One region of the Halomonas sp. AOP13-D3-9 genome, then DNA from elsewhere that is predicted to be linked to it. Evidence: riboswitches for the same ligand, from Rfam matches in the RefSeq annotation. Region 1 holds a riboswitch; each other region holds the start of a gene.
What was found. Region 1 has a riboswitch for thiamine pyrophosphate ahead of thiM (hydroxyethylthiazole kinase). Riboswitches for the same ligand answer to the same signal wherever they lie in the genome.
Positions count from the first base shown of each region.

Region 2: another riboswitch for thiamine pyrophosphate. It lies ahead of tenA (thiaminase II); the one in region 1 lies ahead of thiM (hydroxyethylthiazole kinase).
Region 3: another riboswitch for thiamine pyrophosphate. It lies ahead of ACT3UM_RS12550 (SLC5/6 family protein); the one in region 1 lies ahead of thiM (hydroxyethylthiazole kinase).

Region 1 is NZ_JBQSYH010000002.1:199,213-206,360, reverse strand. Features, by position in the region: gene ACT3UM_RS03040 (DODA-type extradiol aromatic ring-opening family dioxygenase) at 1-545, opposite strand, end outside; gene ACT3UM_RS03035 (DoxX family protein) at 620-1,048, opposite strand; gene ACT3UM_RS03030 (LysR family transcriptional regulator) at 1,115-2,032, opposite strand; gene thiE (thiamine phosphate synthase) at 2,029-2,661, opposite strand; gene thiM (hydroxyethylthiazole kinase) at 2,651-3,460, opposite strand; TPP riboswitch at 3,484-3,582, opposite strand; gene ACT3UM_RS03015 (hypothetical protein) at 3,637-3,981, opposite strand; gene gloA (lactoylglutathione lyase) at 4,228-4,764, shown strand; gene ACT3UM_RS03005 (DUF6164 family protein) at 4,774-5,142, shown strand; gene ACT3UM_RS03000 (cupin domain-containing protein) at 5,157-5,822, opposite strand; gene ampC (class C beta-lactamase) at 5,943-7,109, opposite strand.
Region 2 is NZ_JBQSYH010000007.1:115,037-122,184, forward strand. Features, by position in the region: gene ACT3UM_RS09515 (TetR/AcrR family transcriptional regulator) at 1-44, shown strand, start outside; gene ACT3UM_RS09520 (MFS transporter) at 89-1,291, shown strand; gene thiC (phosphomethylpyrimidine synthase ThiC) at 1,366-3,270, opposite strand; gene tenA (thiaminase II) at 3,303-4,001, opposite strand; TPP riboswitch at 4,080-4,241, opposite strand; gene ACT3UM_RS09535 (putative quinol monooxygenase) at 4,531-4,833, opposite strand; gene ACT3UM_RS09540 (NADP-dependent oxidoreductase) at 4,894-5,913, opposite strand; gene ACT3UM_RS09545 (LysR family transcriptional regulator) at 6,021-6,905, shown strand; gene ACT3UM_RS09550 (hypothetical protein) at 7,005-7,148, opposite strand, start outside.
Region 3 is NZ_JBQSYH010000010.1:75,865-83,012, reverse strand. Features, by position in the region: gene ACT3UM_RS12555 (diguanylate cyclase domain-containing protein) at 1-682, opposite strand, end outside; gene ACT3UM_RS12550 (SLC5/6 family protein) at 763-2,136, opposite strand; TPP riboswitch at 2,126-2,233, opposite strand; gene ACT3UM_RS12545 (peroxidase-related enzyme) at 2,331-2,912, opposite strand; gene ACT3UM_RS12540 (hypothetical protein) at 3,093-3,785, shown strand; gene ACT3UM_RS12535 (CoA-acylating methylmalonate-semialdehyde dehydrogenase) at 3,857-5,356, opposite strand; gene ACT3UM_RS12530 (zinc-binding metallopeptidase family protein) at 5,625-6,695, shown strand; gene ACT3UM_RS12525 (alpha-E domain-containing protein) at 6,692-7,148, opposite strand, start outside.

The DNA.
Region 1 (7,148 bases):
CTGACCCAAGTGGCAAACTCATCGACCCAGGCAGGCATTGGGCTCTCCAGGGGCATAATTTCATAAAGATTATGGGTCAGGCTACCCGAGCCGATAATGAGAATGCCTTCTCCCCGCAGTGCCGACAGGTGCTCACCCAGCGCGACTAGTTCTTGATTGCTCCAACGCACCGGAAGCGACAGCGAAACAACCGGCACCTTGGCGTCAGGAAACATTAATGAGAGGGGTACCCAAGCGCCGTGATCCAGGCCGCGCTCTACCCGCTCGGCGCCTAGTAACTCGGCTAGCCGTTCAGCCAGTTCAGGCTCGCCGGGGGCGGGATACTGGCACTCGAACAGCGCCCGTGGAAAGCCGCCAAAATCGTGTATGGTCTCTGGCTTGGCGCTGGTACTGACCTTGAGCGCTAGGCTCTCCCAGTGTGCCGACACCACGACCACCGCCTTGGGTGAAAGCCGTTTGCCCAGTTCGCGTAGAAAGGCGTGAGCCGGGGTTTTATTAAGCGCCAGCATGGGCGAACCATGGGAAATAAACAGGCTAGGTAACATGGGGGAATCTCCATAGCAGCATTGCCAGCGCTGACGGTGAGGCGAGCGCTGGCGATAGGATTGTGGGTTAGGGGTTAGGCGAATCGATTGCTTAACACCCAGCGGCCGCTGCCCAGGCCCGCTTGCACGATTAACGCCAGCGTCCAGAACACCGGGAATTCCCAACCGCCGCCGGCATTTGAAAACATCCAGCCGTTGCCAAGATGCACCCAGGCAGCGCCAAGCAGCACGGGCACCAGCGCCAGGCTCACCCAGCGGGTATATACGCCAAGCAGCAGGGCGATGCCGCCGCCGATTTCGGCAGCAATGGTCAAGTAGGCCAGAAATCCAGGTAAACCCAGTGATTCAAAATAGCCGACGGTGCCCGGCAGGGTAAACACAAACACCTTGAGCAAACCGTGAGCGAGGGCCATTACTCCTAGTGCAATACGTAGTAGCGAGATGGCATGGGGCTGTAGAGAAGGAGTGGAGTGAGTAAGGGTTGTCATAAGAGTAGCTTCCATCGAATGGTTGATGGCGCTACTTTACCGCCGGATTATATCGAGATAATCAGCATATTTTGCACATCACTATTGCGTAATTGGCGACAATCCGATGTTCTGCTCCCAAACCGGTGGATCGCCCCACGCCTCGGTGAGCAGGTCAATAAAGCGCTCCACCTTGGCAGGCAGGTAGCGCCGGGCGGGGTAGAGCGCGTGAACATCGAGCCGCACCGTTGGCTCATGGGTCAAAATGGGCACTAAACGCCCGCTGGCGATACTCTCCGTGACCAGAAAGCTGGGCTGTTGAGCGATGCCCAGGCCCGCTTCTGCGGCGTGAGTGAGTACATCGCCGTTATTGCTTTCCAGCGGGCCATTGACCGTCAACGACTGTGTGGCAATCTGCCAGTCAGCGCTGTGCTGGCCGCTGCGGTAGCGAAGGCAGCGGTGCTCAGCAAGGGCTTTAATGCTACTGGGTTCGCCGTGGGTGGCAAGGTACTCTGGTGATGCGCAAAACAGCAGGCGGCAGCGGGTTAGGCGGCGTGCCACTAAACTTGAGTCTGGAAGGCTGCCGATACGAATGGCGACATCATACCCCTCTTCCAGCAGATCAACGCGGCGGTCGTTCAGATCCAATCGAACTTCAAGCGCTGGATGGGCCTGCATAAATTGAGCAACGAGAGGCGCCAGGTAGCGGGTGCCGAAACTCATTGGCCCATTCACGCGTAGCCGTCCACGCACATCACTGGTGCCTTGGCCTACTTCGGCGGCGGCTTCATCGAGCGCTTGCAGCACGCCTTGGGCGCGGGCTAAATAGCGCTCCCCGGCTTCCGTGAGATGCAGTCGTCGCGTAGTGCGCTGTATGAGTCGCGCCCCCAGTGCCTCTTCCAGCGCCATGACCTGGCGGGATACGCGGGTGCGCGAAATATCCAGCGCTTCGGCAGCCCGGGTATAGCTACCCAGCTCGGCTACCCGCACAAAAGCGACGATGTGCTCCAACTGGTTCATGACGCCGAAACAGCTTGGAAAACCTGAAATGTCCGTGCCGCCTGGTAGGGGTCAGGCTGACCACAAATAGCCGATATCACCGCTAAACCGTTCGCTCCCGCGCGCTGCACGCTAATCGCATGGTTGGCTTTCAGCCCGCCAATGGCCACGCTGGGCAGCGGGCACGCCTTGACCAACGACGCCAGGCCGCCAAAGCCGATGGGCTGGGCATGATCCTGCTTGCTCACCGTGGCAAACACCGGGCCAATCCCCACATAATCGAGTAACTCCACCGGTGCAGCTTCTAGCTGGGCGAGGGTGTTGATCGACAGGCCAATAATCGCCTGCTCACCTAACACTCTACGCGCCTCTTGAACGGCAGCGTCGCTCTGGCCGACGTGCAGACCATCTGCCTGGCTCTCAAGCGCCACCTGCAAACGGTCGTTAATGATCAGTGGCACACCGGTGCCCGCCAGCACCGCTTTGAGCCGCTTGGCTTGGGTCAACATCTGTTCGTCGCTGGCGTGCTTATCACGCAGCTGCACGATGGTGACGCCGCCTCGTACCGCTGCCTCAACCGTCTGCTCCAAGCCAATGGCGTCGCACAGCGCAGCATCGGTGACTAAATAAAGCGATAGATCAAACGGCATCGATAGCCTCCAACTGGGCATGGGTGGTGAGGTCGTCAGGGGTGAGTTGGTACAGCGTATCCAGCAGCGCCACTTGAAAGCTGCCAGGCCCCTGGGCGTTGCTGCCTGCCCGTTCACCGGCGACCGCAAAGCAGGCCAGGGCGGCGGCGGTCGCGCCCAGCGGCGCTTCACGGTTGGCAGCCACAAAGCCTGCCACCAGCGCGCTTAGCCCGCAGCCTAATGTTGTCACCCGGGGCATTAAGGGGTGGCCACCGTTAATACGGTAGTGCTGTGTGCCGTCTGTCACCCAGTCGCTTTCCCCGGTCATCGCGACGATACAGCCATTTTTTTGCGCCAGGGCGATGGCTGCATCCACGGCTTGCTCCGTAGCGGCCGTCGAGTCCACCCCGCGGCCCTGGCTGGCTAAGCCGTTAAGGGCAAGAATCTCCGACGCATTGCCACGAATCACGCTGGGTTTATTGGCCAGCAGTTTCGCGCACAGCGTTTGGCGATAGCGCGTAGCGCCAACGGCGACGGGATCCAGTACCCAGGGAATCGCGTGTTGATCGGCAGTCGCTGTGGCGGTCAGCATCGCATCGGCCCAGTGGGAGGAGATCGTGCCGATGTTAATCGAAAGCCCCGCGGAAATAGCCGTGAACTCCGCCACCTCTTCAGGCGCATGCAGCATGGCGGGCGACGCGCCGGTGGCTAGCAGCAGGTTGGCAGTGCTGTTCATGGCCACATAGTTGGTTATGCAGTGAACCAGAGGTGTCACTGCGCGCAGCGTCTCTAGGTAATCGCCAAGCGGGCGTAGGGTCATAGCATCCTCCCGGCAGGGAGGTGGTAAGCGTTACCACGACTCCCTACGCCGGTGTTATCCGGTTCAGGTTCAAAGGGTGCTTCTCAGCCCACTGGTAACGGAGGGCGCCCCTGTCGAATGATTACTATCCTTGCCTGGAGTAGCCCTGTAAAGCCCCGAATGCGGACGATGGCCCGCTAGCGAAACGAAATACGTGTACCGTAGGTAAGCATTTCATCAGGCGTTATGGCTTTCCCCTCTACCCCGATCATCTCGTCGCCGCACTGGTCAGCGAAGGTCAGTACGCCGTGGGTCAGGCCCAGTTGACCTAGGGTGTCGCGTATCTCGCCCGTGCCCAAAAAAGTGCTGACATGGCCCTTGTTGTCGCTCAGGTCAGACACGCCGTTGGCGTGATGAAAACGCACTTTGTAGATGCCATCCATGGATTCAACCTCCACAATCGGCGAAAAACCGTTGTGCAGAGCATTGGAAAGTTGCTTTAGCGTCAGCTGGTCACCCAGCGTCATATCAATCGAACTCATGGAAAACTCCTGGACGACGCCGTCAATGTGAAGCGTCGCTCATGTGGCAGGAACTGCTTTTTTGTAAAGCTTGTGAATAATAAGTGTAGGGGTTTTGTTCATGATTGCCAGTGCGCTTATGGGTAGCGTGATGCGACGCTGTCTATGTGCTTGTAAGGGCTGGTATTATGGCCCTAAAGCCCCCATGGTAAGCGGTATATGAGGCGCAATAGCCTCCATGGTTAATATCAGCAGCAGGAGAGCGGAATGAGTTTTCAAGGCGAACAGCACCCTGGCGTCGTTGCTACACCACCCCAAACTCAAGGGTTTCGTTTAAATCACACCATGCTGCGGGTGAAGGATCCTGAGCGTGCGCTGGCGTTCTACTCAAAGGTGTTTGGCATGCAGGTGATGCGGCGGCTGGATTTTGAAGAGATGCAGTTCTCGCTGTATTTCCTGGCTAACTTGGAGCCCAGCGACAGCGTGCCGGAAGATGCGCAAGCGCGTACCGCCTGGACGTTTAGCCAGAGAGGGCTGCTGGAGCTGACCCACAATTGGGGCACCGAAGACAAGGACGACTTTGCCTACCACGATGGTAACGCCGAACCCCAAGGCTTCGGGCATATCTGCTTTAACGTGCCGGATTTAGCGGCGGCTCAAGCGTGGTTTGACCAGCATGATGTCACCTTTGTGAAACGTGCCGATCAGGGCAAGATGAAAGATGTTATCTTCGTTAAAGACCCGGACGGCTACTGGATCGAAGTGATTCAGGCAGACCTGATGGTGGGGAAGAGCGACGCTTGAGGCACGCCAATGGCTGAACTACTGTTCCGGCTGCGCCACGTTACCGACGAAGAAGCCATGGAAGTGCGTGACCTGCTCGCCGCCCATGGCTTTGATACCTATGAAACCCAGGCGGGGTTTTTCCGCCTGGGCGTCGATGCTATTTGGTTGCGCAACCCGCACCAACACGACGCGGCCATCGCCGCGCTAGAAGCCTATCAGGCGGAGCGCCTGGAGCGTGTCCAACGGGAGCATCAGGCAGCGGTTGAGCGGGGTGAGCAAATGACGCTATGGAAACGCCTAGCGGCCCACCCGCTGCAGGTGGTGCTGGTGCTATTAGCGGTGACGCTGATTGTCGCCCTCACACTTTTGCCGTTTTTGGGCTTGTCGCAAACCTGAAACGGAACCTAAGCCTAAGCAGGCGGCAGATGACCGCGTTTAAGGTACATCATGACCCCATCTTCACCAGCGGTGAGAGCAGGGGCTGCGCCACTAGGGTAGCGGCACCAGGTGCCCGCCGTGTAGCTTTGCTCTCCATCGCTCAGCGTGCCTTCCAGAACCAAAAACTCCAGACCGCCCAGCAGCGTGGGGTAGGCAATGGAAGTGCCCGCCGACCAGCGTTCCAGGCTGGTACGTTCCTGCTTGTAAGTGTGCAGCATTTTGTAGGCGATGCGCGGGCGCCGGTCTGGCTGCCAGGGCAGTCGGTGGGCGGGCACCGCCAGTTGGAGCGTGTCGTTGGGGTCAAACTGATGCAGTTTGACGAAAATCAGCGCTCCTTCCTCGCCAATATTTGGCGTATGGCCGGTGCCGATGGGGTTTCTGAGGTAGCTGCCCGCCGCGTAGCGCCCATGTTCATCGGCGAACACGCCTTCCAGCACCAGAATCTCTTCGCCACCGCCGTGGGTATGCCGCTCAAACTGCGTATTGGGTGCGTAGCGGACAAGGCTGGTGGCGCGGGCAACTTCATCGCCAATGCGGTCAAACATCATGCGCTCTACCCCCGCACTGGGGGAGTCGACCCACTGATACTCTTCTGGGGTAACACAGGCAAAGTGGCTAAAATCGGCGTTTAAACGCATGGGAAAGGGCTCTTCGCAGTGAAGGTTAGTAACGGGGAGGGGTGTTAGTCTCCTTATCGACAGCGAAAAATGCAACCAAAAAGCCGCCCGAAGGCGGCGTCACGTTGTCTGGACGCTTACTTAGGGCGCTTCAGTGAGCTCGGAAAGGATATGGTGAGCCGCCTCAATGCGGGCCTGATTGGGATAGTTGCGGTTGGCCAGCAGCACAATGCCGATCTGCTCGCTGGGCACAAAGGCTACGTAGCCGCCAAAACCGTTGGTGGCGCCGGTTTTGTTGTAGAACGCCTCCTGCCTGGGGGCTAGCGGCGGGGTTAAGCGGTTGGCGGCGTTGGGCTCCAAAATCATCTCAAGGGAGTTGCCCGCCAGTAACTGCTCAAGCGTCACCGGGTAGGCGTAGCTTTCCCAGCCCAGCCCTTGGGTCATATCGCCGAACTCAAAGTAGCCTGTGCGCGTGGCTGCCAAGGCTTGGCGGAGTGGCTCGTCGTCGAGCCCAGGCGCCTCCATATGCGCCTCCACAAACGTCAGCACGTCGGCGGCTGTGGATTTTAAACCGTAAGCTTGGGCATCCAGCATGCCTGGGTTGACCCGTATAGGCTTATCCTCTTTTGAGTAACCGTAGGCGTAGTGATCCTGCTGCGATTCCGGTACCTGGTAATAGCTATGCTCAAGCCCCAGCGGGGCGAACAGCGCTTCTTCCATCAGCATCTCGAACGGTTTATCAAGGCGTTGGGCAGTTAAATAGCCCATCAGGCCTATGCTCGGGTTGGAGTAGAGTCGATGGCTGCCGGGGGGAGATTCAGGTTGCCACTGGCGATAGTAGTCGAGCATTTGCTCTTCGTTTTGTACCGCATCGGGGAACTGCAGCGGAAGCTCACCTGCCGTATAGGTGCCCAGTTCCAGCAGCGTGATCTCATCGAAGGCACTGCCTTCAAGGGTGGGCAGGTACTGGCTGGCCGGGTCGGATAGCGAAAGCGCACCGCTGGACTGGGCATAGCCCGTTAACGCCGCCGTGAAGATCTTGCTGATCGAGCCGAGTTCGAACAGTGTCTCATCGGTGACCGGAGTACCCGCTTCTTGGTCGGCTTCTCCATAATTAAAGTAATGCTGTTGGCCACCGATACTCACAGCGACCGCCATGCCTGGAATACGGTGCTCCGCCATCAAAGGCGCAATAGTGTCGTTTACCAGCGCCTCGATGTCTGCGTTTTCAGGCGCATCAGATGCCCAGGCAAAGCTGCCGATGAAAAGAGAACCCGTCATGATAAGCCCGGAGTTTGCTGCTAACATCTTACCCATACCAGTATCCTGTTGTGATTAGCATTGAGT
Region 2 (7,148 bases), on a different contig from region 1:
ACACCTCACTACAACTGCTTACTTATTACTGCAAGGCCGATTGAAAATACATAAGTGATGAAACACCAGAAATTGTAAGGCTTTCAATATGCTTCTTCCCGCCTTATTAATGCGCAACTCTGCCTTCAATATTGTCGGCGCGGGCTTGTTAATTGTGGCATCTACCTACGGGTTGTCGCGCTATACCTATGGCTTGTTCGTACCCGCTATCAGGGATGATTTCAATTTAAGCCAAACGGCCGTCGGTGCGATTGGCAGTGCCTCCTATCTGGGGTACCTGCTGGCAACGTTGGTGAGTCCGCTGCTGGTTCGCCATTTTAATCCGCGTATGCCGATTATATTGGGCGGCATGACCGCAACGCTGGGTATGCTGTTGGTCGCGCTGGCGGGTAACCCGGTATGGTTAGCATTGGGGGTGACGCTTGCCGGTTGTAGCCCAGGCCTGGCGTATCCACCGCTTTCTGATGCTATCAAGCAACTCTGTCTCGCTGAAAAGCAAAGCCGCTATTACGCCATTATCAATTCCGGCACCAGTTTTGGGGTGATGGTTTCTGGCCCATTGGCCCTTATTGCGGGTCCTCAATGGCAACTGGCTTGGTTGTGCTTTGCATTTATCGCGCTGATCGCCACGCTATGGAATTTTTTTATAATGCCGGGCAATGCACCTAACCATGAGCTCTCAAACAGAGTGAAGTCGGGTGCCTCCCAGGAGCCTATGTTTACCCTTGTGAGACGCAAGTTGAAAGATAGTTCGGTGCGTCGCCTACTGCTGGGTGCGCTTCTATTCGGGCTGGTAACCTCAATCTATTGGACGTTTTCGGTTGAGTTGATCGCGGGAGAGAAGAGCCTTTCTGATACCGGCCGGGTGATCTTCTGGATTGTCGTGGGCATTGCCGGTGTGGCGGGTGGTTTGGCCGGAGAACTGGTGACTCGCTTTGGACTGACCAAGGCATTGAAGTGGGCGACGCTGGCCATAGCTGCCTCGATAGCCTTACTCACCATTGCGAGTGACGGGATACTGATGCTAACGCTATCGGCGGTTTTGTTTGGCGCTACGTTTATTCTTATTACGGCGTTATACGGTATTTGGAGTGTCAGTTGCTTTCCAGAAGCTCCGTCCACTGGCTTTGGTCTAACCTTCTTTCTTATTTCTGCAGGACAACTGATATCGCCCACCCTCGCCGGGCTTGGTGCAGAGATTTGGCAATTGACAGCGGTGTTTCAGGTCACCGCGATACTCTGTTTAGGTATCTTGTGGCTACTCCCGACCCAGGATGTATGGAGTATGTGACCAATAGCCTAAGCCCGTTACCCCAGCACCCCGTCATCTCGACGGGGTGCTGGTTTGATAGCGAGAGGCGAAGTTTAAACCTCCTGATACAGCTCGCTACCTTTCTGGCGAAACTTCTCCGCCTGCTCTTCCATGCCCTTCATAACCGCTTCCTGATCGCCGTTTAGCCCGTGCTCATTAGCATAGTCACGCACCTCCTGGCTGATCTTCATGGAGCAGAACTTCGGCCCGCACATGGAGCAGAAGTGGGCTACCTTGGCGGAGTCCTTGGGCAGGGTTTCGTCGTGGTACTCCCGGGCAGTATCCGGGTCTAGCCCCAGGTTGAACTGGTCTTCCCAGCGGAATTCAAAGCGCGCCTTGGATAGTGCATTATCGCGCCGCTGTGCTGCCGGGTGGCCCTTGGCGAGATCCGCCGCGTGGGCAGCAATCTTGTAGGTAATGATGCCGGTTTTGACGTCGTCTTTATTGGGCAGGCCCAGGTGCTCTTTGGGGGTGACGTAGCAGAGCATGGCGCAGCCAAACCAGCCGATCATCGCCGCCCCAATGCCGGAAGTAATGTGGTCATAGCCGGGGGCAATATCCGTTACCAGCGGCCCTAATGTATAGAAGGGCGCTTCGTCGCAGTATTCCAACTGCTTATCCATGTTCTCTTTCACCAGGTGCATGGGCACATGGCCGGGGCCTTCGATCATCACCTGCACATCGTGCTTCCAGGCGATATGGGTCAGCTCGCCCAGGGTCTTGAGTTCGGCCATTTGCGCTTCGTCGTTGGCATCGGCCACCGAGCCGGGGCGCAGGCCATCGCCGAGTGAGAATGCCACGTCATACTGCTTGCAGATCTCGCAGATGTCTTCGAAGTGGGTGTACAGGAAGCTCTCCTGGTGATGGTACAAACACCACTTGGCCATGATCGAGCCGCCGCGGCTAACAATACCGGTGACCCGCTTGGCGGTGAGCGGCACATAGCGTAGCAGTACGCCCGCGTGAATGGTGAAGTAGTCCACCCCCTGTTCGGCCTGCTCGATCAGCGTATCGCGGAAGACTTCCCAGGTGAGGTCTTCGGCCACGCCTTTAACCTTTTCCAGCGCCTGATAGATAGGCACCGTGCCAATCGGCACCGGCGAGTTGCGCAGTATCCACTCGCGGGTTTCGTGGATGTTCTGCCCAGTGGAGAGATCCATGATGGTGTCCGCGCCCCAGCGGATGCCCCAGGTCATCTTATCCACCTCTTCTTCGATAGAAGAAGTCACCGCTGAGTTACCCAGATTACCGTTAATTTTGACCAGGAAATTACGGCCAATAATCATCGGCTCGCTTTCTGGGTGGTTGATGTTATTGGGAATAATCGCCCGCCCTTTGGCGACTTCATCACGCACAAACTCAGGGGTGATTTCTTCCGGCAGGCTGGCGCCAAAGCTCTGGCCTTTGTGCTGATGGCCCAGAATGCGCTCTACTTCAGCGGTACCTAGCGCTTGACGGCGCTGGTTTTCGCGTAAGGCAATAAACTCCATTTCCGGAGTGATGATGCCTTGGCGGGCATAGTAAAGCTGAGTAACATTTTTCCCAGGCTTGGCCCTGCGTGGAGTACGAGTTAAATCAAAACGCAGCTGGGCAAGGGTGGGGTCGTTAGCGCGGCGCTTGCCGTAATCAGAGGTGTGGCCTTCCAAAAACTCGGTGTCATCGCGCTCTTCGATCCAGGCACGGCGTAGGGCAGGCAAGCCTTTGCGTAAATCATTGATGGCATCTGGATCTGTGTAGGGGCCGGAGGTGTCGTACACCAGCAGCGGCGGGTTCTCTTCATCGATGCCGGTGGTTTTAGTCGGCGACAGGGAGATCTCCCGAAACGGCACGCGGATATCCGGTCGCGAACCTTCAATATAAACCTTACGCGAGCCGGGCAGTGGCGCGATGGCAGCGGCATCGACCTGGGCGGTTTCGGCTAAAAAGTGACTGGTTCTATTGTTGACGGACTTAGTCATTATGGTCTCCAAACGATTGTTGTTTTGCAGGGTTAGTGAGTGCGGGTTTCGTCTTTTAGGTCTTGGTCTATCAGCGCTAAGCCCATCTGCCAGAAATCGATTTCCAGGCGGGTGGCATCGCGGAAGATTTTGCTCAGTTCGGCAAAGCGGGCGGGGGTGACATCGGCAAGGCGAGCGTTGAGCCACTCAAGCTCCGCCTGCATGGCGGCCTGAAACTCCTCGCCTTCGTACATGGCAATCCAGGCGTCATATGGGTTTTGGCTGCCGCGCAGGGTAGAAGGCTGGGCGTTCAGCCAATTGGCGATTTCGCCGTAGCCCACCAGGCAGGGGGCCAGCGCCACGTGCAGATCCAGCAGGTCGCCGCGGCTGCCGGTATCCAATACATAGCGGGTATAGGCCAGCGTGGCCCTGGCTTCGGGAAGCTCTGAAAGCTCTTGTTCGGAAATTCCCCACTCCTGACAAAAGCCCACATGTAGGCCCAACTCCACATCCACAATGGCTTTCAAGCCTTCATGGGCCTGGCGAAGATCGGCGAGGGTGGGGCTTTTATAAGCAGCCAGCGCGTAGGCGCGGGCGAAGTGAATCAAAAACAGGTAGTCCTGCTTCAGGTAGTGGCGAAACGACGCCTCAGGCAGCGTGGCATTGCCCAACTGACGCACGAAATCGTGCTCAATATAGGCGCGCCAATCTTGCTGGCAGGCGGTGGTGAGATCAGTAAAGCGGTAGCCCATGATGCCTCCGGTGGTAATGATCCGGAGGGTGGGCGAATAAGATCGAGGAAATGGCGCGGAAGGTGGCGTGAAATGAAGCCGTGGCCATCGCTTGATCCCTACGCCGGTACCCGCGCTGCGACTTGTGTAAGTAGCAGCGCATTAGCCGGATCAGGTTCAGCGGGACCAGCGCTCGGCAGCATTAATTGCTACGCCCTGCGCCATCTCAGCCGGATTTCACCGGCACCCCGTCAAGCTGTTCGTTGGTGGAGTGTAGGAGGCGGGTGGGCGAGATGCAAGGGGCTGGCTATTGCTCTTGGGTAAAGGTGGAAGTTGATGTGATAGTGGTAGGCCGTCGCTATGCTGAGGCTATAGCGCCTAGCCCTATGGCTGCAGAAGGCGGACTGGAGCGCGCTTGCGACAACGGAGAAGAGGTTCGTTAAATTTGCTTAACGAGCTGCAATGCACCACAAACACTTCTTAGTCGGGCTGCTTCACAGGTGTAACGGATATAGTCCAGCTATGCGCGAAGGCTTTGTTTACAGAGTTTCTAATCCTCCCTGAGGCCACGTTCATTCAATGCATCGTACTTGCGGATATCAGCGCGCATCCTCCCGCTCCATTGATGGACAAACTGTACGGTCTTGTCGGCGTTTAGGTGGGCAGTCAGTGCGGCTTGATCAACCCAACGCTCCGAAACTATCAATCGCCCGGCGTCCGCGTCATCCACTGCAGCGTCATAAGAAATGTTGCCATCACGCCGCCGCGTGATGGCGGCAAGTACTTTTAGGTGGGTCATAAATCGCGCTAATTCAGCCGGGGCGACGTATAAATATCCGGTAACGATGAGCATGTTTTATTCCTCATAATACCGCCGCTGGAGCAAGGAATTGCTTTGATCAGCGGCAACAATTTACTGCTTAACGATAAGCACGACCGTACCTTGAACGCCGCCTTGCATAGCTCTCTGATGCGCAGCCGATGCTTCTGCCAACGAATAGGTACTGTCGATCACGACCCGAATGGTACGGTCGTCGAGCAAGCGACCGGCCTGCAACAGCAGCATTCCGTTTGATTGCACCTGTAGCGAGGAAACCGTAATCCCTAGCCTGTCGGCTTCATCCCTGGCAGAAAAGCCCAAGGGGTTGACCAGAAAGAGCGAGCCGCCTGGTTTAATAATGCTGAGGAAGCGTTCCATGTTCGGGCCACCCACAGCGTCAAGCACCAGATCCACGTCGTGTGCGACCGTTTCGGCGGCTGCCTTGGTGTAATCAATGAAGTCGTCAGCACCCAGCTCGCGAAGAAGCCCTTCATGCTTACCTGAAGCAACCGCGATCACACGCGCCCCTTTCCATTTAGCGACTTGAACCGCTAGATGCCCCACGCCACCGCCAGCCCCATTGATCAAGGCGGTCTTGCCTTCGAGCGGGACAGGCACATGCCGGAATGCCTGGAATGGGTTGAGTCGGTCATGACCAGGGTCAACCAGAAATTGCCAAGCAGTAAGCAGTGACATCGGGGCGCCTGCTGCCTCGACATGAGAAATGCCTTTTGGCTTCAACGCTAGGTGGCTTTCAGGAACGCTGACATATTCAGCATAGGTGCTGCTGCCCGTCATCAGGTCTTCGGGAAAACGCACCATTGCAAAGACGTGGTCACCTACGCTGACTTTGGAAACCTCGTCGCCAATGGCAGCAACGACCCCTGACACATCAGTGCCCAATATCAACGGGAAATGTGGGCTAGGCTGCCATTCTGGAGGTAGCGCCCGATAGCCGTCGCGCAGGTAAAGGTCTGGTGGGTTAAGACTTGCCGCATTAACTTGGATAAGCACTTCACCGGTTTGTACTTCGGGTCGGGGCGTATCTTCGTAAAGCAAGACCTCTGGGCCACCGAAACTATGCAGTTGCACTGCTTTCATCATGTCGTTCATCACAACCTCACTCAAGAATAGTCACATGGCAAATAGTAAGGAAGTTCCTTGTCATTGATAATGGTGCGTAGATTCGTTTTAATAATTCCATGAAGGAACAAATCGGATTGGAACGCCTCACGGGGCTTATCGCATTTGCACGCGCTGGCTCCTTAGGCAGCTACACCGCTGCGGCGCGCTCGCTGTCTGTTTCGCCCTCTGCGATAAGTAAAAGCATCCAGCGGTTGGAGCGTCACTTCGGCGTCTCTCTTTTTACTCGCACGACACGATCATTGTCTTTCACGGCCGAGGGCCGCGACTTGCATGGACGTGTGCTAGAGCTGCTGCGCCAGGCAGAAGAGATAGAGCAGGTGGTGAAGTCTGCTCGTTCCGAGCCCGCAGGCACGTTACGAATTGCGACATCACTTCCACTGGGCCTGCATCTGATTGCTCCTGCTATTACGGATTTTCGAAAACGCTACCCGAAGGTAACGATCGACCTGCGGCTGAGCGACCACATCGTCGGTATGGCTGAAAAGAGCATTGATCTTGCAGTACGGATCGGTGAACTTGCGGATTCGTCACTTTTGTCCAGGCGACTCTCACCTTACAGGCTCTCTTGCTACGCTTCGCCAGACTACCTGGCTAGATGTGGTGCTCCCGAGCATCCAGATGAACTGGTGGGGTACGAAACGATCAATTTGCGCTACCAAAGTACGGGGCAAATGTTTCGCTGGCCGTTCCGGATCGGCGAGAAGGAGATCGAAATAGTGCCATCTTCCTCTGTTATCGTTGATTCAAGCGAAGCCGTCATAGCTGCTATGACTATGGGTGCAGGTATCGGGATAGCTGCAAGTTTCATGGCTGCCCCGCGGGTTAAGCGAAAGGAACTGGTACCAATCCTGCCCGACTTCGAGGTAGAGCGGCATAATATCGTTGCGCTATGGCCGCAGAGTCGTCGCACCAACCCTGCTGTACGCGCCTTTATCGATATGTTGATCGAACGACTTTGAATACCTAACACTTGATACACACAAACCTCTGGAATCAGCGAACAGCAGTTTTACATCGTTCAGCATAATTGACATACATACAGCTCAGTAGTGCTTGTGTTAAGTAGGATTTGTCAGTGCTTCCGGCAGCGTTTCAGTGCTTCGCAACAGTCCAGCATCGCGCTCAATAAGGGCGCGCCAGTCTTGCTGGCAGGCGGCGGTGAGATCAGTAAAGCGGTAGCTCATGTTGCCGCCGGTGGTAAT
Region 3 (7,148 bases), on a different contig from region 1:
AACCAAACATCATTTCAGCGGCTTTATTCCAATCCAAAATGACGTCGTGTGCATCAAGACTGATATAAGCGTCGTAGGCTGATTCGATAACGAGATTAAGCTCATTAGTACGCCGCTCGATTTGGCACTCCATGCTGTGGTGTAACTCATTCAGCGCCTGCAGGGAGGCCTGGGCGTGTTTCTTCTCCATAACCAGCCGCTCTCGTAAGTGAATCTCATCGGTAATAATCGCGGCTAAGTCTTGCAAGGCAGCTAGCTCATCCTCACTAATCGTGCGAGGCTTTGTGTCGAGCGCGCAGAGTGAACCTAATGCCAAACCTTGCAAAGAGCGTAGAGGAATACCTACATAGAAACGAATGCTGCTGGAACCAGTCACCAATGGGTTATCGGCAAAGCGAGGATCCTGGCAGGCATCTTCAACAATCAACGGCTCAGAGGTAGCCACCGTGTAGGCACAGAAAGCCAAGTCGCGTGGCGTTTCGCGAAACTCTACGCCGACTCGCGACTTAAACCACTGCCGGTTAGCATCCATCAGCGTAAACGTTGAGATGGACACATTAAGCAACTGGGTCACCAATCGGGTGACTCGGTCGAAGGCAGGCTCGTCAGGAGTGTCTAGCAGTTCGATCTGATGAAGGGCTGCTAGTCGAACCTCTTCGTCAGGCGCTATGGGATAGCTCATTGTCATATCAACCATGAGGTAGGTGTTATTCTACCAGCATAACGCGATCAGCCCTTTACTGCTTAATACTCACTTTATACTCACTTTTTCTTAATTAAACCCGCGAGAAGGACGCTAGTGAGCGTTGAGGCGATTAACGCTCCGACGAATGGCCCCAAGGTGGGAATACTGCCCGGAAAACTTGCAGCCACGACCCCAGCGACCAGGCTACCTTGGCTTAACCAACCAGGGAGAATGGCACCCAGCAGGCCGGCGACACCCCCCATAATGGCCGCAATTGGCGTCATGCGTTGCCATAAGCCGAGCAGCACAGGCACCACAATGGCGGCACACAGCAAATCAGCAATCAAGAATAGTCGCAGTACCGACAGGCCCTGCAGGGCGATCACTACCACCGGGATCATCACGACGACCGTCACCCAACGAGCAGCCACCAGTGAAACGCCCTGCTGTTCGCTGCGGGCCACCACGAGCGAAGCAATACCGTTTTGTAGCGTATCAACGCTGGAGGCTACCAAGGTCACCGCCAGCACCAAAGCCGGTAACGTCAGCCAAACGGGAGCATCACTTAACAGGGCAAAGAAAGGCATTGGCGGCTCGCCGAGCGGCACACCGCTCATCGCCGCCAACACGCCCAGACCGCCAATCACCATCACTACCACTACGGTCATTGCGCCGCCTAACCAGGCGCCGCGCCCCAAGCTTTGATCATCTTGAGCGGCCCATACACGCTGCCAATAGCCTTGGTGGAAAAGGTTCGCTGCCGTTACCGCGATCACTAGCGTTAACGCTACGCTGAGCGCACTGGTGATGGGAATAGACGGGAGCGCAGCCTCATTGGGAATAGTGGGAAGTCGCCATAGTGCCATGCCACCCACCACACACAGCAGTACCAGCAGCAGCCACGCCTGCCAACGGTCAGTGGCAAGGCTGGCTCTCAGGCCTCCCGCTGCGGTATACACCAGCGTAGTAAGCGCCACGCCAATAATCACCAGCGCGGGCGGCACATCGGAAAGCAGCGCGGTGATGGCCCCAATGGCGGTGAGTTCAGCGGCTAAAAAACACGCCATATAGGCGATGGAGACCAGGGTTACCCAGCGCCGTACACCAGGGCCATAGCACGCCTCAGCAAACTCGGCGATACTGCGCCCCTCCGGCAACGCACGGCGAATCTTCGGCCCATACAGCCCCAAGACAATAAATGGCAATGCAGAGCCTAGCGCATAACCAACAAGGGCTAGCGGGCCGACGAAGGCACCAATTTCGGGAGGCGCAAAGAGAATCCATGCGCCCATACCAGAAGCAAGAAAGGAGAGCCCAAGGGTAGAAGCTGTTTGCGAGTTGCGTGCGGTTACGTAGTCGTCAAGTGGACCGTCCACCCAGCGAGCACGCAGGCCTAAAAAAGCAAAGCAGCAGAGCGCCGCGCCGAGCACGGCTGACGTTAGGTAAAGCATGTCGCGCTTCCTCCGCCGGTACTAACCGGATCAGGTTCCAGGGTCTGCGCAGTGCGCATCTCAGCCCTTTTGAGCAGGGGCTCCCCTGGCGACAGTGAATGTAGGTACGCTTAAGAACGGTGTTAACACTGATTCAGGAACTATTCTCAATCAGATTCACGGCTTAGTAAAGTTTAAGATACAATGTTCGCACCTTAGCGAGGCACACGCCCCATTAAGTAAAACTCCTCATTAGGCGGCGTGCCCGCCAATGTAACCAACCGATTCGACAAACCAAAAAATGCCGCTATGGCGCCTATATCCCAGCAGTCCTCTTGGCTAAAGCCCACTTCCCGTAAGCGCGTGAACCACTCGTCGGTCATTTCACCGACATCAATGGCACAGTGCATGGCGAAATCGAGCATCACCCGGTGGCGCTCACTAATCGGCGCCACGCGATGGTTGATCGCCACTTGATCTGCAAGCAGCGGGTCTTTGCTGTAAATACGCACCAGTGCACCGTGAGCGACTACACAATACAAGCAGCGGTTGCGCGCACTAGTAGCGACTACAATCATCTCTTTTTCGGCTTTGGTGAGCGTGTCCGATTCGCGCTCCATTAACGCATCGTGATAGGCAAAAAAAGCCCGAAACTCTGCAGGGCGATGGGCCAGCATCAGAAAGACATTGGGCACAAACCCCGCTTTTTCCTGCACGGCCAAAATGGAACTGCGAATATCTTCTGGCAGATCATCCAATGTTTCAGGAACGTTAAAGCGACTCAATGATGCAGACATACTCACCTCTTTATTGTTAAATTTAAACATCTAGTAAAAACGGTTTAGCTGATAGGTAACAAAAAGCTAAATGAAGAAACTTTTATTTAGCTGCTTCTCTCGCCATACTGGCTTAATTAGCTAAGAAAAATCGCGACCTACTCCTAAAAATATAAATAGCTCGTTCAAAGGGAAACCGCTATGAGCCATAACGAAGCCAAGGAACATACACCCGGTCGTCTAAATGAGCTGTTTGCTGACCCCTACCGAGCGTTTGAAAATGATACCGATGAGCGTCAGCTGCACATTCGTATCATGTTACATATGTTACTTGCCCGCCCAATGACACGGGGTCAAATGACACTCCGCGTTATCCATGGCTGGGAAAACGGCGGTTTTGAACCCGAAGACCTCCAGCATGTCGATTATCCCCTTGATGGGGTGCCTGACTTTAAACGTGCAGTGCAGGATTTTGAACACGCCTCTAAGCACAACACGCCGCTACCTGCCGACAAAAACGCCATTCTTGCTGCCCCGCTAGCCGATGCGATTGCAGGCGCCGAAGCCGAGGGCCAAGACCTCTCCAGCGACATTCGCGAGGCCCCAGCGCGCTGGCCTGCATTTGAAGGCGGTTTAGCCCTGTATACGTTGTTTAAAATGTATCATCGCCTTATTTACGGTGAAGATGACAACTATCGTTGCGCCCAATGCATGACACCGCTGGGTATGCGCGAAATACATGAGTTTCACCTTGAAGAGGGAGAGTTTGCGCTTCTGGTGCCGCCAGCTGATGAATTTATGCACGGGCAGTCACTGCTAGTTTTACACGAAAGCCAGCTTGATCCGATCGAGCAGTTGCTTGAAGAGAGCCTGCCGCTGTTTGATAATTTTTAGCCCTACGCTGTCGGATGATTCATCGGCCCGCTTAAAGTCGGGCCGATGTGCGGCAGTTTAGGTCGCTTTCATTAGCCCAGCGAGATGGTGCTGTTGATACCGCTGGATACGTTCTCCGGCTCAAACCAACGTGCCGTCACCGTTTTGGTTTGTGTCCAGAACGCGATCGCCTGCTTGCCGTTAGGGCCTAAATCACCCAGTTTCGAAGCCCTCGAACCGGTAAAACTGAAATAGGCAACTGGTACGGGAATCGGTACGTTGATACCAATTTGGCCAACGTCTACATCGGTTTCAAAGCGGCGTGCTACCCAACCCAAGTTAGTAAAGATAGAGGTGCCGTTGCCGTTAGGGTTGGCATTGATAAAGGCAATCGCCTCATCCAGCGTTTCAACACTCACCACGCACAGCACGGGACCAAAAATCTCTTCCCGGTAAATGGTCATATCCGCCGTTACGTCAGCAAACAGAGTCGGCCCAACAAAGTTGCCGTTGGGATAGCCCTCTACCTGAACATTGCGCCCATCGACCATCAGTTTGGCACCCTCTTTCTCCCCCGCATCGATTAAACGCAGCACGCGGTCACGAGCAGCTGGTGATACCAGCGGGCCTAAATCCGCATCGAGTTGGGTGCCCGGGCCGACTTTCATTTCACGCGCCGCATCAACGATATCGCTCAGCCACTCACGCGCCTCGCCTACCAGCACCACCACAGAGTTTGCCATGCAGCGTTGGCCCGCCGCGCCAAAGGCTGAGCCCAGCAGGTTGTTGATCGCCTGGCTACGGTTAGCATCGGGCATCACCACGCAGTGGTTCTTGGCCCCCATCATCGCCTGCATACGCTTGCCTGCCGCCGCTGCACGGTTATACAGCAACGAGCCCACATGGGTAGAGCCGATGAACGAGAGCGCTCTGATATCCTGGTGATCAGCAATTTGGTTGGCCACATCGGGGCCACCGTGCACCACATTGAGCACACCCGCAGGGACGCCAGCTTCGTGGGCTAGCTCCACTAAGCGCATGGTGGAGCTAGGGTCTTGCTCTGATGGTTTAAGAACAAAGGTGTTACCGGTGGCAATCGCCAGCGGAAACATAAAGCACGGCAGCATAATCGGGAAATTAAAAGCGGTAATACCGGCGCCCACCCCCAACGGTTGGTGCATCGTATAAACGTCCACCTCGTTGGCAGCGTTTTCTGCCAGCTCACCCAACTGCAGCGAGGTAATCGAACAGGCGTGCTCCACCACTTCCAAGCCCCGGCCAACTTCCCCTTCCGCATCGGGAAGCGTTTTGCCGTGCTCTTCGGTGATCAGCGCCGCCAACTCTGCGGTATTGTCGCGAATCAGTGCCTGAAGCTTGAGCATAATGCGCATGCGTTTACCCAGCGGCACTTTACGCCACTCCTTAAACGCCTCTTTAGCGCTGCTGATAGCGCGCTCCACCTCGTCAGCGGTACAGAACGGCACCCGCGCTACCACCTCTTGCGTGGCGGGGTTGACCACATCGCGCCACTCCTGGCTTTGCGACTGCACAGGCTGACCATCGATATACATGGGAATTTCGCGAACGGACATAGCGTTGCTCCTATTTATGATTGTGGTTGTTATGGTTATAGAAAAGCGGTTTTTAAAAGCACATCGCGGTAAGGCAAGTACACAGGGTATAGCAGTAAGTTAACGTTAACGTCAACCAAGTATCCCATGAGTAAACAAAATCTTCAGCAGGACGTCAATTAGTCTTTCCATTGTGGTGCCGTGCTGGCTATGCTTCGCCTAATCAACATGCCGCGGCATTGCGGATCGCACATGGCGAGCGTTCGTGCTTAAACAAAGGGAATTATCTATGCAGACCTTCAACTGCCGCTGTGGCAATCCACTGTTCTATGAAAACACCCACTGCCTTAGCTGCCAGTCAGAGGTCGGCTGGTGTCCTGCCTGCAGTAATATCGTTGCTGTTGCCCCCTTGGATAACGGCGGCTATCGCTGCACCCACCCAGGTTGTGATACGGCGCTGATGAAGTGTCACAACTACGCTGTTGAGAACGTGTGCAATCGTATGGTGGTAATGGAACAAGGCCAAGCGGATACGCTATGCGACTGCTGCCGTTATAACGCCATGATCCCCGATCTCACCATTAATGGAAACCGCGAGCGCTGGGCAGCACTTGAGGCGGCAAAACGGCGCCTGTTTCATACCCTTGATTTACTGAAACTACCCCACGGCACCCAAGAGGAGGCTATTGCGGTGCCGTTAAGTTTCTCGTTTATGGCTGATGCCCTACCTGACCAAGGACTATGGCGCTCTACCGCCAACCAGGAGAAAGTGTATACCGGCCATGCGGCAGGCCATATCACCATTAACGTCAAAGAGGCCGACGACGTTGAGCGCGAGCGTTTACGGGTCGATATGAACGAGTCCCACCGCACCTTGATTGGCCACTTCCGCCATGAAATCGGCCACTACTACTGGGACGTATTGGTTAAGGATCGCGATGAAGAAAGGTGTCGCGCAGTATTTGGCAACCACCACCGGCCAAGCTATACCGAAGCGTTAGAGCGCTACTACCAGCAGGGAGCCCCCGGCGATTGGCCCACCCGCTTCATCTCCGCCTACGCCACCATGCACCCCTGGGAAGATTTTGCCGAAACATTCGCTTATTACTTGGATATGGTCGCCGTACTGGATACCGCACTGCACATGGGCATTACCCACGTTGAGTACGACGGCAGCCTTGAGAGCATGCTGATAGCCTTTCACCAGGTAGGCATGGCGGTGAACGAGCTCAACCGTGATATGGGACTGCTCGATTTGGCGCCAGGTGTGATTGCCCCGGCGGTGCGCGAAAAACTGGCGTACCTGCATGACATCATTCAGGCCGCCAGCCCGTTAAAAAGCGATTCCTATACGCTTTAGTCGTTATCGTTGTCCCCCGCGTGGCTCTGGCTTTGAGTCTGACTCTGGGTTTGCGTCACGCGGGGCACGCTGTCGTCATTCACAAAGTAGGTGGCGCTAAGCGTATCGTGGATGGCGGCAAAGCCGATCTGCAGTTCATCGATAAACAAGTGCAGCTTACTGGGTGAATGGGCGAGCGCTTGAATATCGGCGTCGACTACATCGGCGCGCACCAGCGAGACGGTGGCCGCCGGACGATCCTGGCGCGGCAGTAGCGTCAGCTCATGGCCCAGGGTTTCAAGGCTGCAGGCAATCGAGCGTGGCAGGTTAGGGTCTTGCAGCAAAAAGCGCAGCACATCTGGCCCGCGCACCCGTAAGCGCACCTGTTGGCGATACATCTGGTAAGCAGTCAGTGACTTGAGCACGCTCATCCATTGTAGGTTCTCAAATGGCAGCAACTCTTCAGGGTTTTGT